2 regions of the Microbulbifer sp. SE14 genome follow, and region 2 is predicted to be linked to the other one. Evidence: predicted binding sites of a transcription regulator. Region 2 holds the regulator's gene; the other holds the start of a gene.
The links. The regulator sigma-54, encoded in region 2, starts transcription at its own class of promoters, with help from an activator protein. The targets are predictions, from matches to a motif close to TGGCACANNNNTTGCNNT.

Region 1: a site for sigma-54 is predicted at 2,271-2,288, ahead of nirB (nitrite reductase large subunit NirB). Genes of this name have one in related genera too.

What each region holds. Positions count from the first base shown of each region.
Region 1 is NZ_JCBAJA010000040.1:32,672-40,223, reverse strand. It holds gene nirB (nitrite reductase large subunit NirB) at 1-2,132, opposite strand, end outside; gene AC6R19_RS20885 (bifunctional protein-serine/threonine kinase/phosphatase) at 2,545-4,404, opposite strand; gene AC6R19_RS20880 (NarK family nitrate/nitrite MFS transporter) at 4,448-5,911, opposite strand; gene AC6R19_RS20875 (CmpA/NrtA family ABC transporter substrate-binding protein) at 6,297-7,361, opposite strand; gene AC6R19_RS20870 (ANTAR domain-containing response regulator) at 7,369-7,552, opposite strand, start outside.
Region 2 is NZ_JCBAJA010000022.1:4,693-12,244, reverse strand. It holds gene mgtE (magnesium transporter) at 1-831, opposite strand, end outside; gene AC6R19_RS15280 (HPr family phosphocarrier protein) at 989-1,258, opposite strand; gene rapZ (RNase adapter RapZ) at 1,291-2,196, opposite strand; gene ptsN (PTS IIA-like nitrogen regulatory protein PtsN) at 2,305-2,766, opposite strand; gene hpf (ribosome hibernation-promoting factor, HPF/YfiA family) at 2,770-3,060, opposite strand; gene AC6R19_RS15260 (RNA polymerase factor sigma-54) at 3,387-4,838, opposite strand; gene lptB (LPS export ABC transporter ATP-binding protein) at 5,092-5,817, opposite strand; gene lptA (lipopolysaccharide transport periplasmic protein LptA) at 5,937-6,488, opposite strand; gene lptC (LPS export ABC transporter periplasmic protein LptC) at 6,475-7,041, opposite strand; gene AC6R19_RS15240 (KdsC family phosphatase) at 7,041-7,552, opposite strand, start outside.

The DNA.
Region 1 (7,552 bases), on a different contig from region 2:
CGCATGCCGCCGTTGCCGCACACGAACAGGTTCCAGCCCTTCTCGGTGGCGATCACACCCACATCCTTGCTCTGCGCCTCGGCGCACTCGCGGGTGCAGCCGGACACAGCCATCTTGATCTTGTGCGGCGAGCGCAGGCCCTTGTAGCGGTTCTCGATATCCAGCGCCATCTTGACGCTGTCCTGCACGCCGAAGCGGCACCAGGTGCTGCCGACACAGGACTTCACCGTGCGCAGGGATTTTCCATAGGCGTGGCCCGTCTCGAAGCCGGCGTCGATCAGCTCGCGCCAGATTTCCGGCAACTGCTCCAGCCGCGCACCAAACAGGTCGATGCGCTGGCCGCCGGTGATCTTGGTGTAGAGGTTGTATTTCTTCGCCACCTGGCCCAGCACGATCAGCTTGTCCGGCGTTATCTCGCCGCCGGCCACCCGCGGCACCACCGAATAGGTGCCGTTTTTCTGCATGTTGGCCATGAAGGTGTCGTTGGTGTCCTGCAGGCCCACGTGCGGTTTCCTGTGGATATGCTCGTTCCACAGGGAGGCGAGAATCGAGGCCGCCGCCGGCTTGCAGATTTCGCAGCCGCGGCCGCTGCCGTGTTTCTGCAGCAACTCATCAAAGGTCTTTATTTCCTCCACCTGTACTATGTGGAACAGCTCCTGGCGGCTGAAGGGGAAGTGGGCGCACAGGTGGTTGTTCACCTCCACACCCAGGGCCGCCAGCTCCGTGTCGACGACATTTTTCAGCAGCGCCGCGCAGCCGCCACAGCCGGTGGAGGCCTTGGTCGCATCCTTGACCTCTGCCAGCGAACAGCAGCCGCCGGCCACTGCATCCACGATCTGGCCCTTGCTGACATTGTGGCAGGAGCAGATGGTGGCGGTGGCGGGCAGGGCGCCGGCACCCAGGGCCGGGGCGGCGCCGTCGGCCGCGGGCAGAATCAGTTGTTCCGGGTGTTCGGGCAGATCGATATCGTTCAGGTGGTGTTGCAGCAGCTGGTCGTAGTCGTCGGTATCGCCGACCAGCACTGCACCCAGCAGTTTTTTCCCGTCGCCGTCGGTGATCATGCGCTTGTAGACGCCGCTCTGCTCGTCGACGAAGGTGATGGCCGCGGCCCCCTCTGTGCGGCCGTGGGCGTCGCCGATGGAACCCACCTGCACGCCCAGCAGTTTCAGCTTGGTGCTCATGTCGGCGCCGGTGAAGACCTGGCTGGTTTCGCCGCAGAGCTGCGCCAGTGCGGTGCGCGCCATGGTGTAGCCGGGGGCCACCAGGCCGTAGATGAAATTGTTGTACAGGGCGCACTCGCCGATGGCGAAAATATTCTCGTCGGAGGTGCGGCAGGATTCGTCGACGGCGATACCGCCGCGCTCGCCCAGCTGCAGGCCGGCGGCCCTGGCCAGCTTGTCCTCCGGGCGAATGCCGGCGGAGAAGACGATCAGGTCGGTAAAGAGTTCGCGTTCACCCTTGAACTGCATGCGCAGGCGGCCGTCGACTTCCTCGATCAGTTCGGTGGCGGTGCTGGTGTGCACGGTAACGCCCAGGTCCTCGATCTTGTTTTTCAGCAGTTCCGAGCCGCCGGCGTCCAGCTGCACCGACATCAGGCCGGGGGCGAATTCCACCACATGGGCCTCGAGACCCAGCTCCTTCAGCGCGTTGGCCGCCTCCAGGCCCAGCAGGCCGCCGCCCACGACGACACCCACTGAACCGCCTTCACTGGCCGCGCGGATCGCATCCAGGTCCTCGATGGTGCGGTAGACGAAGCATTTTTCGTGTTCGTGCCCGGGAATCGGCGGTACGAAGGGATAGGAGCCGGTGGCGAGCACCAGGCGGTCGTAGCTTTTGACGGTGCCGCTGGCGGAGGTGACGGTCTTCTTTTCCCGGTCGATTTCGACGGCGGCGTCGTTCAGCAGCAACTCGAAGCCCCAGTCCCGGTACTGGTCGATCTTGCCCATGGCCAGGTCGTCGGCGGAGCGGCCGGCGAAATACTCGGACAGGTGCACGCGGTCGTAGGCGGGCCTGGGCTCGGCGCAGAAGACGGTGACTTCGAACAGCGCTTTCTCCGGCCGCGCGGCCAGTTGCTCGAGGAAGTGGTGGCCCACCATGCCGTTGCCGATAACGATGAGTTTTTGCTTAACCATAAGTCCTGCCATCTTTTTCTGAATTTTTCGGCAGGGGAGGGGAGCGCGGTGGACTGGCACGGGCGCCGCCTCTTCTCTGCCGAAGAGTCCGGGCGCCGTTGCCTCGTTAGGGGGATAAATTGTGTTGGTGGTTATTGATATTCAAGGTTTGTGCCAAGATGAAAACCGCGGGTTTTACGGGGTTTTCGACTCCTGCCTCAGTGCGGCTTGCGATAATCTGGTGCGAGATCGATTCGTCTGCACTCTGTTGGTGCTCGGTGTGACTTCGGTGGCGGCCCTGCTGCCGGTATTCGTTTGCGGGACACGCTGTGAATACATCCCTGTACGCTCTCCACGGTCATCCATGGACGCAGAAGGTCCCGCAAACGAATCCCGGCATCAGGGCCTTCGCCCATAACCTCGATCTTCTTCCTTAAAGCAGATGCAGCAGATGCGATAGCAACAGCAGCAGCGCCACCAGCTGCCAGAACAACAGCGGATTGCGCTCCATCAAAGGCAGCTCCCGCTCGCGGGTGAGCTCCGGATTCGGCGTCTGCAGGTCGTGCACGAATTCCGACAAGGCCGGATAGCGGTTGCGCGGATCCGGCGCGCAGGCCCGCTGCAGGGCGCCGTCTATCCATTCGGGGATATCGTCGCGGTGTTCCAGCGCACTGGTGTACTGCATGCCGGCGTAGCTCTTCAGCTGGTAGTGGCGGAATCCCGCGCGCTCGCGGTAGGGGTAGCGACCGGTGAGCAGTTCGTAGGCGATGACGCCGAGGGAAAAGATATCCGAGCGGTGGCTGGGGGCGTCGCCGAAGAAGTATTCCGGCGCGGCGTAGTTCTTGCTGCCCGGCGGCGCCTCTTCACCTGGATAGCCGCCCAGCTGCAGCTGCTCGCGCAGGCCGGCGCCGTCGGCACCGCCCAGGTCGATCAGTTTCAGGCGGCCGTCTTTCGCCACCATGATGTTTTCCGGCTTCAGGTCGCCGTGCACGATTTCCATGCGCTGCAGCCGGCGCAGCGCGCTGACCAGCTGGCCGATCATTTCCCGCACCTGCTCTATGTCCGGCCCGGGATTCAGCTGCATCCACTGGCGCAGGTTCTGGCCGTCGATATATTCCAGCACATGGTAGAGAAACTGCCGCGACCGTTTCGGCGGAAAGACTTTGATTATGCCCGGGTGATCGAGGCGGCGGCCGGTCCACTCCTCGGCGACGAAGCGCTCGATATAGACGGGGTCGTCGGCGAAGTTGATTGACGGTGTCTTGATTGCGCGCAGCTCGTCGCTGTCTATATCCCGCGCCAGGTACAGCTGGCTGCGGGGGCTGGCGTGCAGTTCCTGCAGAATCAGATAACCGTCGATTTTATTGCCCGGCCTCAGGTCCGGGGGAAAGGGCAGTTGGCGGTTGCGGGCCAGCAGGTCGTCGCCGCTCGGCTGCACCCGGTGGATGCGGCACACCGCTGCGCTCAGGTTGTCGCCGGAGCCGCCGGCCAGGGCCGCGTCGACCAGCGCCTGGGCGGCGGCGTCGCCGCAGTCCTGCAGTATCTCGATGACGGCTTCCGGCGGGAGAAAATCGTGCACCCCGTCGCTGCTCAGCAGGTAGATATCGCCGGCCTGCAGTTCTTCGCGGCGATAGTCCACCTCCACATGGGCGTCCATACCCAGGGCGCGGCTCAGGAAGGTGCGGCCGGGGCCGAGGGTGCGGCTGTGGTCTCGGGTCAGGCACTCCAGTTTGTCGCCGCGCAGGCGGTAGATGCGCGAGTCGCCGATATGGATCAGGTGTGCGGAGGCTCCCTTGAAGACGACGGCGGAAAAGGTGGTGAGCCACCCCTGGCGGATTTCATCGCCGCCGCCCTGGCGGTAGAGCCAGCTGTTCAGCGAGTGCAGCACCCGCGCGGCGGCCTGCTTTACCGGCCAGGTCTCCGGGGTGCTGTAGTAGTCGGACAGGAAGCCGCTGATGGCCGCCCGCGCCGCCTCGCCGCCGGCCTCGGCGCTGGCGACGCCGTCGGCCACCGCTGCCAGGGCGCCGCGGGCGCGCAGTTCGGAGGCATCCGGGTTGCAGACGGCGCAGGCGTCGTCGTTTTGCTGGCGGCGGCCGGCGCTGGAGGCGCTGGAGAATTCCAGGGCTTCGCTTGCCCCCTCCCCCGCAAGCGGGGGAGGGGAGCTTTCTGTCCCAGTCCCCAGTGATTCGTGCCGTCCCTGGCGCTCACCCGTTGCAGGGGCTTCTTCCCGAGCCCCGAGTGATTCGCGCCGTCCCTGGCGCTCACCCGCTGCGCGGGCGCCTTCGGCGTCCAAATCGGCAGTCCTGCCGATTTGTCCCGAGTCCAGAGTCCCGTGATCAGGCAACATCGATCAGCGCCACGCTGCCATCTGGCATGACCTCTGCCATCTGTCCCTCCGGCTCCTCCATCAGCAGCAATACCGCGAAACCGAGCACCGCAGTGGCGGCGATGACCAGGAAGAAGGTCTGGTAGGAGACCAGGCTCAGCACCGTCAGGTAGAAGACGGCACCCACATTGCCGTAGGCGCCGGTCATGCCGGCGATCTGGCCGGTGAGGCGGCGCTTGATCAGCGGCACCACAGCGAAGACGGCGCCCTCGCCGGCCTGCACGAAGAAGGAGCAGAGCATGGCCGCGCCTACTGCCAGGTACAGGGGCCACTCGGCATTGATCAGGCTCATCAGGAAGTAGCCCGCCGCCAGGCCGGCCACCAGGATCAGCAGGGTGGGTTTGCGCCCGAAGCGATCACTGAACAGACCGCCCGCCGGGCGCGATACCAGGTTCATAAAGGCGTAGGCGGAGCCGAGCAGGCCGGCCTTGACCGGATCCAGGGTGAAAGTCTCGGAAAAAAACAGCGGCAGCATGGAGACCACCGCCAGTTCGGAGCCAAAGGTGGCGAAATAGAGCAGGTTCAGTACGGCCACCTGCTTGAACTTGTAGCGGTGAATCGGCGCCGGCGGGTTGCTGAACATCTCGCGGTTGATGCTGAAGGTTTTCTTTGCATCCAGCGCGTAGAGCAGAGCGAGTCCGCAGTAGATCACCACAGCCCAGAATGCGGAAATAATGCCGACGCCGGCGGACAGCTTCCAGGTCAGCAGTGCCAGAGCCGCGTACATGGGGACTTTCATGATCAGCAGCAGCGCGAAGTCGCCCGGGCTGGTGACTTCCATGGCGCCGATCTTTTTCGGCTTGAAGTAGGTGGAGCCCTTGGGGGTATCGGTGACCGAGGCGTAGTAGACAAAGCTATAAATCAGTGCAATGACGCCGGTCAGGCCTATGGCCCAGCGCCAGCCGTCCTCACCGCCGAACAGCAGCGCCACGGTGGGCAGGGTCATGGCCGCGGCGGCGGAGCCGAAGTTGCCCCAGCCGCCGTAGATGCCCTCGGCGGTGCCCAGTTGTTTGTGCGGGAACCACTCGGACACCATGCGGATGCCCACCACGAAGCCGGCGCCGATAAAGCCGAGCAGGAAGCGACCCAGGGCCGCCGCCGCAAAGCTGTCGGCCAGAGCGAAGATAAAGCAGGGCACGCTGCCCACTGCCAGCAGCAGCGAGTAGGTCAGGCGCGGGCCGTACTTGTCGGTGAGCATGCCGATCACGATACGCGCGGGAATGGTCAGGGCCACGTTCAGTATCAGCAGCGTCTTCACCTGGTCCGGAGTCAGGGACAGGCTGCCGGCGATGGCCATCAGCAGCGGTGCGTGGTTGAACCAGGCAAAGAAACTGATAAAGAAGGCCACCCAGGTCAGGTGGAGGATTCTGATTTTCCCGCGGAAGGAAAACAGGTTCAGGGTATCGCTGGACATGCTCGTTTCCTTTTATCGATTTTGCCGCGGGCACAAAAAAAGCCCACGGGTGCGGTTTTTCCGCTGCCGGTGGACTTCGTTGTCCGTTCACTGGTTTTTTCGTAACTACTCCCCCCTGTTGCCGGTAAGAGAGGTCAGGGCGGCCCTGATACCGGTGGCCATTTGGGAAAAAGCCTCATCGGTCTGTTAATCAGCCGCCGGCGCTTTTCCCAAATGGCCCCCGGCATCAGGACCTTCGCATCTGGCTCCGGTATTCTTTACCGAGTCCGGAGAGGGTAGTTACCCATAAATTACATATTCAATTTGCGTGCCATTTTTCAGGGCGCGCCTGCGGCCCGCGCGGGCGAACACAAGGTTCGCCCCTACAGTTCGGCTTTTGCGCCGGTTATTTCTGTTTCTGCAGGAAATCGACCGCCTGCTGGTACAACTCCGGGCGGAAGGCCTTTTCCGCTCCGTCGGTTACCGGGGAGAAGTCGCGGCAGAGTTCCAGCAGCTGTACGGCCTTTTCCCCCGTCGGGCGGCCGTAGTCGTCGTCGCTGTGGGCGAACAGGTGCCAGCCGGGGTTGGCCGCGACCGCGGCGCCGCCGCGGCGACAGAGCTGGTCGCCCAGGGACGGCGCCAGCAGTTCCGCCGGCAGGTCCAGGTACTCTTCCCGCTCCAGCAGCGCCGTGGCCTCCCGGCGCCGGTCGCGCTCGGCCAGCCAGATGCAGGCCTGCAGCAGCGCCGCGCGCAGGGCCAGGTGCGCGATCGGGTTGGCGTCGTGCCAGCTGCCGGTCACCGCCAGCACTTTTTCCGGCATGGCCGGCAGCAGGCTGTTGCAGGGGGTGGCGATTGCGCCTATGCCTTTTTGCGCGGCCAGGGTATTCCAGGGTTCGCCCACGCAGTAGCCGTCGATATCGCCGTGCTCCAGGCTGTCCACCATCTGCTCCGGCGGCAGCACGACCATTTGCAGGTCCCGGTCCGGATCTATGCCCGCCGCGCGCAGCCAGTGGCGCAGCTGCAGTGTGTGGCTGGAAAAGGGATAGACGGTGGCGAAGCGCAGCGGCGCCTCGCCGCCGCGGCTGCGGATATGCTCGGCCAGGGCGCGGCCCACCCCGGCGCCGTCGCAATCCTCGTCCGGTAGCGGCAGCGCGCGGTACAGGGATTCCGCCAGGGTGATCGCATTGCCGTTGCAGCTCAATATCAGGCCGGAGAGCAGTTGCTCGCCGCACTGGGGCAGTGTCTGCGCCAGGGTCAGTGGCATGGGGGCGAGCATGGCGGCGGCGTCGGCGGCGCCGCCGATCAGCTTGTCGCGCAGCGTGGCCCAGGAGGTCTCGCGCTGCAGTTGTACTTTCAGGCCGTAACGGTCAAAGAAACCCATTTCCTGCGCGACGATCAGCGGCGCGCTGTCGGTCAGGCGCAGGTAGAGCAGTTTGATATGGTTCTTTTCCGGGCGCAGCTGTATCGACATGGAGGGCTCATTTTCCGGGCTGAAAGTACTGGATGATCTGTTCCGCCACCGTGCGCATGGTGGCGTTGCTGCTCATGGCCAGGTTGCGCAGTGTCTTGTGGGCGGCGTCCTCGCTGAGGTTTTTCTTCGCCATCAGCAATCCCTTGGCCCGCTCTATGGTCTTGCGCTCGTCCAGCTGTTTCTGGGTGCGC
Region 2 (7,552 bases):
TTCCTCGTCCAGGCCGGCCAGGCTCATCAGCGAGTGGTCGGCGTCCTCGCGGATCACGTCCACCACGTCGTCGATGGTGATGCGGCCCACCAGGCGGTTGTTCTCGTCCACCACCGGCGCGGTGATCCAGTCGTATTTCTCGAACAGCCGCGCCACCTCGGTGTCGGGCATATCCGCCGGAATCGGTTCCACGTCGGTGTTCACCACTTCGCGCACCGTGACCGAGGGATCCGTGGTCAGCAGTTTGGACAGCGGCAGCAGTCCTATGTACTGGCCCTTGCGATTGACCACGAAGAGGCTGTCGGTGGATTCCGGCAGCTGTTCGTGACGGCGCAGGTAGCGCAGCACCACGTCGAGGGTCAGGTTGGGGCGCACGGAGATGGTGTCCGTGTCCATCAGCCCACCGGCGGTCTCCTCGTCGTAGGCGAGGACGCCCTCCACCCGCTGCCGGTCCGTCTCGCTCATCGCGGAGAGGACCTCGCCCATCACCCGCTCGGGCAGGTCCTGGAGTATGTCGGCGACGTCGTCGGCGTCGAGCCCCTCCATCACCGCCACCATTTCCTCTGTGTCCATGGTGGCGAGTATCTGGCTGCGCACGTCGTCGGTGAGTTCCTGCAGTACCTCGCCCTCGACTTCCTTGTCGATCAGTTTCCATAGCACCTGGCGGATGTGCGGTGGCGAGCTCTCCAGCAGTTGGGCGATGCTCTGCGGTGTCAGGGTGCTCAGCATGCGCCGCACCTCGCGCCCGGTACCGCCGTCGAGTGCGGCAAACAACTCACCCAGCTGGCTCTGCGCGCGGAACTTGATTTCGGCTGGGGGTTGGCTGGGCACTGAGGGGTCTCTTAATGCGGAATGATGAATGCGGAATGATGAATACGGGATCCGGCTTGTCAGTTGGCGGGACGATCGTTGCCCGCGATCATACTACCGGGGTGAATCGAAATCGATTGTGCTCGAAGGTAGCTGCGTCCGCATTCCGCATTAACCCTCACTCCGCCTCGCCGAAGCGATCCGCCACCAGCTCGCTGATGGCGTCCAGCGCGGCTTCCTCGTCGCGGCCACTCACCTCCACTTCCAGTTCGGTACCCTTGCCGGCGGCGAGCAGCATCAATGCCATCACACTCTTGCCGTCCACGCACTTGCCGTCGCAATGCACTTTCACGTCCGCGGAGAAACGCGCGCAGGTCTGCGCCAGTTTGCTCGCGGCGCGGGCGTGGAGGCCGAGTTTGTTGACTATCTGGAGGCGGCTCTTCTGCATGGGCGGGTCGGTTTTCCGGCTGGCTCAGGGGGTTATTTCTGTTGTTCGCGGTGGCGGATCTGCACATTGTCGAACTGGCCGGCGAAGGTCCTGGCCAGCTGTTCCACCATATACACGGAGCGGTGGCGGCCGCCGGTGCAGCCGACGGACACGCAGGTATAGCTGCGGTTGCTCTGCTGGTAGGAGGGCAGCCAGCGCTCGAGGAAACGGATGATATCCCGCTCCATGTCGTCGGTCTCCGGGTGGGTGCGCAGGTATTCCACCACCTCCGGGTCCAGGCCGGTCTTGTGGCGCAGCTCCGCGACCCAGTAGGGGTTGGGCAGGCAGCGCAGGTCGAACACCAGGTCCGCGTCCACCGGCACGCCGTGCTTGAAGCCGAAGGACTGGAAGAGTATCGCCATCCCCGGTGACTCCTCGCCCACCACGCGGGTCTTCACCAGGTCGCGCAGCTGGTGCAGGGTGAGGCTGCTGGTGTCTATCACCAGGTCGGCTATGGCCGCCAGCGGTGCCAGCAGTTCCTTTTCCCGGTTCAGTGCCTCGAGCAGGTGGGTGCGGTTGTCGGAGAGGGGGTGCTTGCGGCGGGTTTCGCTAAAGCGCTGCACCAGCACCGGCGAGCGCGCGTCCAGGTAGATGACATCGCACTGCACGCCGCTCTCACGCAACCCCTCGATCACCCGCGGCGCCTGCTGCACGTCCTGCCACAGGTTGCGCGCGTCTATACCCAGGGCCAGGCGGGGGCTGCTCAGGGCGGGTTGGGAGCCCAGGGCGCTTTGCGGTTGGGAGTTGCCGATCGGCGGCTGCTCGCGCACGCGCCGGACCAGTTCCGGCAGCAGGCTGGCCGGCAGGTTGTCGATACAGTTGAAGCCGACGTCCTCCAGCAACTGCAGGGCGGAACTCTTACCGGAGCCGGAGCGGCCACTGATGATCACCAGGCGCATAGGGGAGATCCTTTCTTCACTTCAGCGCTTTATGTTCTGACAGCTGCAAGTCACCCGTGTGAAGCCTCGGGTCGGTTCAGTCGGTGTAACTCGCTGATCTGGTGCAGATTATGCAGCGGCGGCGCTGTCGATGGCCAGCGCGTAGAGTTCGTCCCCGCTCTCGGCCTGGCGGAGCTTTTCCCTGACCCGGCTGTCGCTGAACAGGGCGGCGATTTCCGCCAGGGTGTCCAGATGCTCCTGTTCGGAGTCCTCCGGCACCAGCAGGGCGAACAGCAGATCCACCGGCTGGCGGTCGACGGCGTCGAAGTCAACCGCAGGCTCGGTGGTGCAGAGCACGCCGATGGGGCGCTCACAGCCCGGCAGTCGGCAGTGCGGAATGGCCACGCCGTCGCCGATACCGGTGGAGCCGAGGCGCTCGCGGGCGATCAGTTGGTTGAAGATGGTATCGGCATCGTGTTGTGGATACTGTTCGGCAATGGCCTGGGCAATGTTGAGCAGCAACTTCTTTTTGCTGCTCCCCGCCAGATGGCAGAGGCTCAGGCGGGGAGAGAGTAATGCTTCCAATGTCATAGTTCAGCGGTGGTTCTGCAACTTCTCTTTGTGTTTCCTGAGTTGGCGATCCAGCTTGTCGGCCAGGGCGTCAATGGCCGCGTACATGTCTCTGTCTTCAGAGCCGGCACAGAGATCGTGCCCGTTCATGTGCACCCTGGCTTCGGCCTTCTGGATCAGTTTGTCCACGGACAGGATTACGTGTGCATTGGTAATGTTGTCGTAGTGTCGGGAGAGCTTTTCCAGTTTGCTTTCACAGTAATCGCGCAGGGGCGGAGTGAGATCTACGTGGTGACCACTGATGTTGATCTGCATGGATTTCTCCTTATTGAGAGCATCGCTTGGCGGCGCCCCTCCCGTTAGGGCCGCAACCCTACTAGGAAGTTCGCCAGATTGGAAGGATACACTCAAAGTTTGGACGTTGGTCGCCGCCGGGGTGGCTTGGGGCGCCTTGCAGTTTGTGACTGGCCGTTCTTGGTTAGTCAGAATTCTGGCGCTAGGGATGCCATTCCCATCCGTGGTGATTGCTCCGTAAGCGAGTGGTCGGCCGGGAAAAAGCCTCATCGGCAAACATTTCCCGGATGGCCCCCGGCAGCTGGGTCTTCGTGTCGGGCTTCGGCATTCTTTTCCCGAGCCCCGACCTAAACCAGCCGCTTGCGCTCGCTGGAGGAGGGGATGCCCATGGACTCCCGGTACTTGGCCACGGTGCGCCGGGCCACCTGGATGCCCTGCTTGTCCAGTTCCTGAGTGATCTTGTTGTCGGACAGCGGCTTGCGGGGTTGCTCGGCGTCGATCAGTTTGCGGATCATCGCGCGGATGGCGGTGGAGGAGGCGTCCTCGCCGGAGTCGGTGCTGACGTGGCTGGAGAAGAAGTATTTGAGTTCGAAGACCCCGCGCGGGGTGAGCATGTACTTCTGGGTGGTGACGCGGGAGATGGTGGATTCGTGCATGCCGATGGTTTCGGCGATATCCGCCAGCACCATGGGCTTCATCGCCTCGGGGCCCAGCTCGAAGAAGCCCTGCTGCTTCTCGACGATGCTGGAGGCCACCTTGAGCAGGGTTTCGTTGCGGCTCTGCAGGCTTTTCAGGAACCAGCGTGCCTCCTGCAGGTGATCGCGCAGGAAATTGTTATCGCTGGAGTTGTCGGCGCGCCGGATCAGGGCTGCGTAGTCGCCATTGATGCGCAGCCGGGGAGTGGTTTCCGGGTTCAGTTCCACCAGCCAGCGCTGCTCCCGGCGGCTGACGATGATGTCTGGCACCACATACTGCGGCTCCTCGCCGCCGAAGGCCTCGCCGGGGTAAGGGGTCAGGGTCTGGATCAGGCGCACCACCTCGCCCAGCTGCGCCTCGTTGAGGCGGGTTCTGCGGCTGAGGCTGCGGAAGTCGCGCTTGCCGAGCAGGTCCAGGTGGCGGTCCACTACCAACAGCGCCTGCTCCAGCCAGGGGGTGCCGACCGGCAGCTGGCGCAGCTGCAGCAGCAGGCATTCGCGCAGGTCGCGGGCGCCGCAGCCGGCGGGCTCGAACTGCTGGATGGTCTTGAGTACCGCGAGGACTTCGTCCTCCTCCGCTTCCAGCGTCGCGGCTATGTCGCCCAGGGGCGTTTCCAGGAGGCCGCTCGGGGCTATGCCGTCGATCAGGTTCTCACCGATCAACTTGTCCTGCGCGGAAAGGGTGGTCAGGTTGAGCTGCCACAGCAGATGGTCCTGCAGACTGTCCGGGGCGGAGTTGCGCTGCTCCAGGGCGAGTTCGTCCCCGTCGCCGCCACTGTAGCTACCGCCGCTGTAGATATCGTCCCAGCGGGTGTCCACCGGCAGTTCGTCGGGGATATCGTGGCTCCAATCACTTTCGGTACCCTGGTCGCTGCCGTTGACCGAGGAGTCATCGGAGGCGGAGCGCTCCGGCGACTGCTCCTCGGTGCTGTCAGGGTGAGAGTGATCCTCGCCGTCCACCTCCAGCAGCGGATTGCTGTCCAGCGCCGACTGTACCTCCTGTTGCAAGTCCAGCGTCGACAATTGCAGCAGGCGAATAGCCTGTTGCAGCTGGGGCGTCATGGTCAGCTGGGTGCCGAGCTTTAACTGGAGAGACTGCTTCATATTTGAGGGACTGCAGACCTGTGCGGCGGATGAATCATCTAAAAATCCAAGACGCCGCAGACTAACCCTCTGTTCGGTGGATTACAAGCAATAACTGTGCCGGTTTTGAATGCGGAATGCGAAATGCGGAATGATGAATGCGCGGTCTGGATCTCCTCAGGCGGACAGTGGTCCGGCCGCGCTTGGGCCTGGGAGGCGTGAGCTAGCGATATTAGGTGGTTTTTGCGGCACTATGGGTTGATGCTATTCCGCATTAAATGGTGAACTCGTGTCCCAAGTAGACTTCGCGCACCTGCTGGTTGGCGAGCACTTCCGCCGGGGTGCCGGCGGCGATGATATGGCCCTCGCTGACGATATAGGCGGTTTCGCAGATATCCAGGGTCTCGCGCACATTGTGGTCGGTGATCAGCACGCCGATGCCGCGATCGCGCAGGTGGCGGATGATCTGCTTGATGTCGTTGACCGAGATCGGATCCACGCCGGCGAAGGGTTCGTCCAGCAGGACGAAGTCCGGGTCCGTGGCCAGGGCGCGGGCTATCTCCACACGGCGCCGCTCGCCGCCGGACAGGGCCATGCCGAGGCTGTTCTCGATATGGGTGATGTTGAATTCCTTCAGCAGTTCCTGCACCTGCTGCAGCCGTTCGGCGCGGGACAGTTCCCTGCGGGTTTCGAGGATGGCGAGGATGTTGTCGCGCACAGACAGGCGGCGGAACACCGAGGCCTCCTGGGGCAGGTAGCCGATGCCCTTGCGCGCGCGCCCGTGCATGGACAGGTGGGTAATGTCCTCGTCGTCGATCAGCACCTGGCCGGCATCCGCCTGGACCAGGCCGGCGATCATGTAGAAACAGGTAGTCTTGCCGGCGCCGTTGGGGCCGAGCAGGCCGACCACCTGGCCGCTGGTCACGCTGACGGAGACGTCCTGGACCACTTTTCTCTTCTTGTACTGTTTGGCGAGGTGTAACGCTTTCAGCGTTGGCATAGTGTGTTCCGAATTTGCTTCGAGTCCCGACTCGAATGGCGATAAATCAAGGCCTTGGGCGGAGTTATTCTTTCCCGAGTCCCGAGTCCCGAGTCCCGAGTCCCGATAAGTGAGTCGAGCTACTGGTTCTGCTGTGTCTCTTCGGCCTGCTGGCCATTTTCCTGTTTTTTCTCCGGCTTCCAGATCATCTCCACGCGGCCGTCGCCGGACTGGCCCTGGGCCTGTAGCTGCTCGCTTTTCAGGTCGTAGTCGATCTTCTCGGCGGTCAGGGTGTTGCCGTCCCGGTCCACGTGGGCGTCGCCGGTCAGGTGCAGTTCGTCGGAGCTGACGGTGAATTCGATACGCTGCGCCCGGGCCTTGACCGGGTTCTGGCTCTGCTGCACCTGCTGCTGGAAGTGCGCCGGCTTGCCGGTGGCGATCACGTGGCTGATTTCGCCGGCGGCGTTGCCGTGCACCTCGACGCGGTCGGCGCGGATCTGCAGGGAGCCCTGGGTGATGACCACATTGCCGCTGTAGACAGACAGGTTCTTGCCGCGGTTGGCCTCCAGTTTCTTGGCCTGTACCTTGATCGGCTGTTCGCGGTCCTGCGGCAGTGCCAGGGCCTGGGCGCCCAGCACCAGCATCGCGATGGCGGCGATGGGCCGCAGGCGGCAGGGGTTATTTGGTTTCATAGCTGCTCTTTACGTCGGAGAGGATTTCCACCCGGTCTTCTTTCAGGAAGGCGCGCAGGCCCTTGCCCGTAGTGACGTTGGGGCCGGCGGTAATGGTAACAACTTTGTCCGTCTCGGCGTATTCCTCGCGCGGCTTGATGGTGATGGCCTGGGTGTCCAGTCTTACGCCGCCGGGCTCAGGCAATTCGTTGATCTTCACGTCGCCGCTCAGTACCACCCGCTCCCCGTTGTTGTGGGCGACGCCTCTCCTGGACTCGGTGCGCCATTTGGGTTCGCGCTCCTGGTAGAAGAGTATGCGCGGTTCGGTGAGGTCGGCGCGGTCGCGGCGCTCGAACTGGAAGAAGGTGATCTTCTCGGCGTCCACGCGGTAGGCGAGGGTGCCCTCCTCGTTGAAGTGGCGGGTCTTGGCGTCGTGGATCACCAGGTCTGCGGCTTTCTGCTTCTGCTGCGGTGTGGGTCTCTTGCCGAGCAGTTGCTGCGGCGGGCTCTCGGCGAACCAGAGCCCGGCGCTGATCAGCAGTACGACGATGACCAGGGGCAGCCAGGTGCGCATCAGGCTTCTCCGAGGTAGGGGGCCAGGGCGGCGTCGAAGGTGCCCTGGGCCTGCATGATGCGGTCGCAGACCTCGCGCACCGCGCCCTCGCCGCCGCGGGCCTGGGTGACCCACAGGGCGCGCTCGCGCACCGGCGGTGCGGCGTTGGGGACGGAGATGGGGCAGCCGATGCGGGTCATCACCAGCAGGTCCGGGTAGTCGTCACCCACATAGGCGATATCCTCGAGGCGGCAGGGTTCGTCGGCGAACAGTTCCTCGAGGGCGGCGAACTTGTCCTCGCGGCCCTGGGTCAGTTTGCTGACCCCCAGCTCGTGGGCGCGGCGCTCCACCACGGCGCTGCGCCGGCCGGTGATGATGGCGACGCGCACACCGGATTTCTGCAGCATCTTGATGCCGTGGCCGTCCAGGGTGTTGAAGCTCTTGAGCTCGTTGCCGTTGTTGTCGAAGCTGAGCCGGCCGTCGGTCAGCACGCCGTCCACGTCCAGTGCCAGCCAGCGGACTTTTTTCAGGG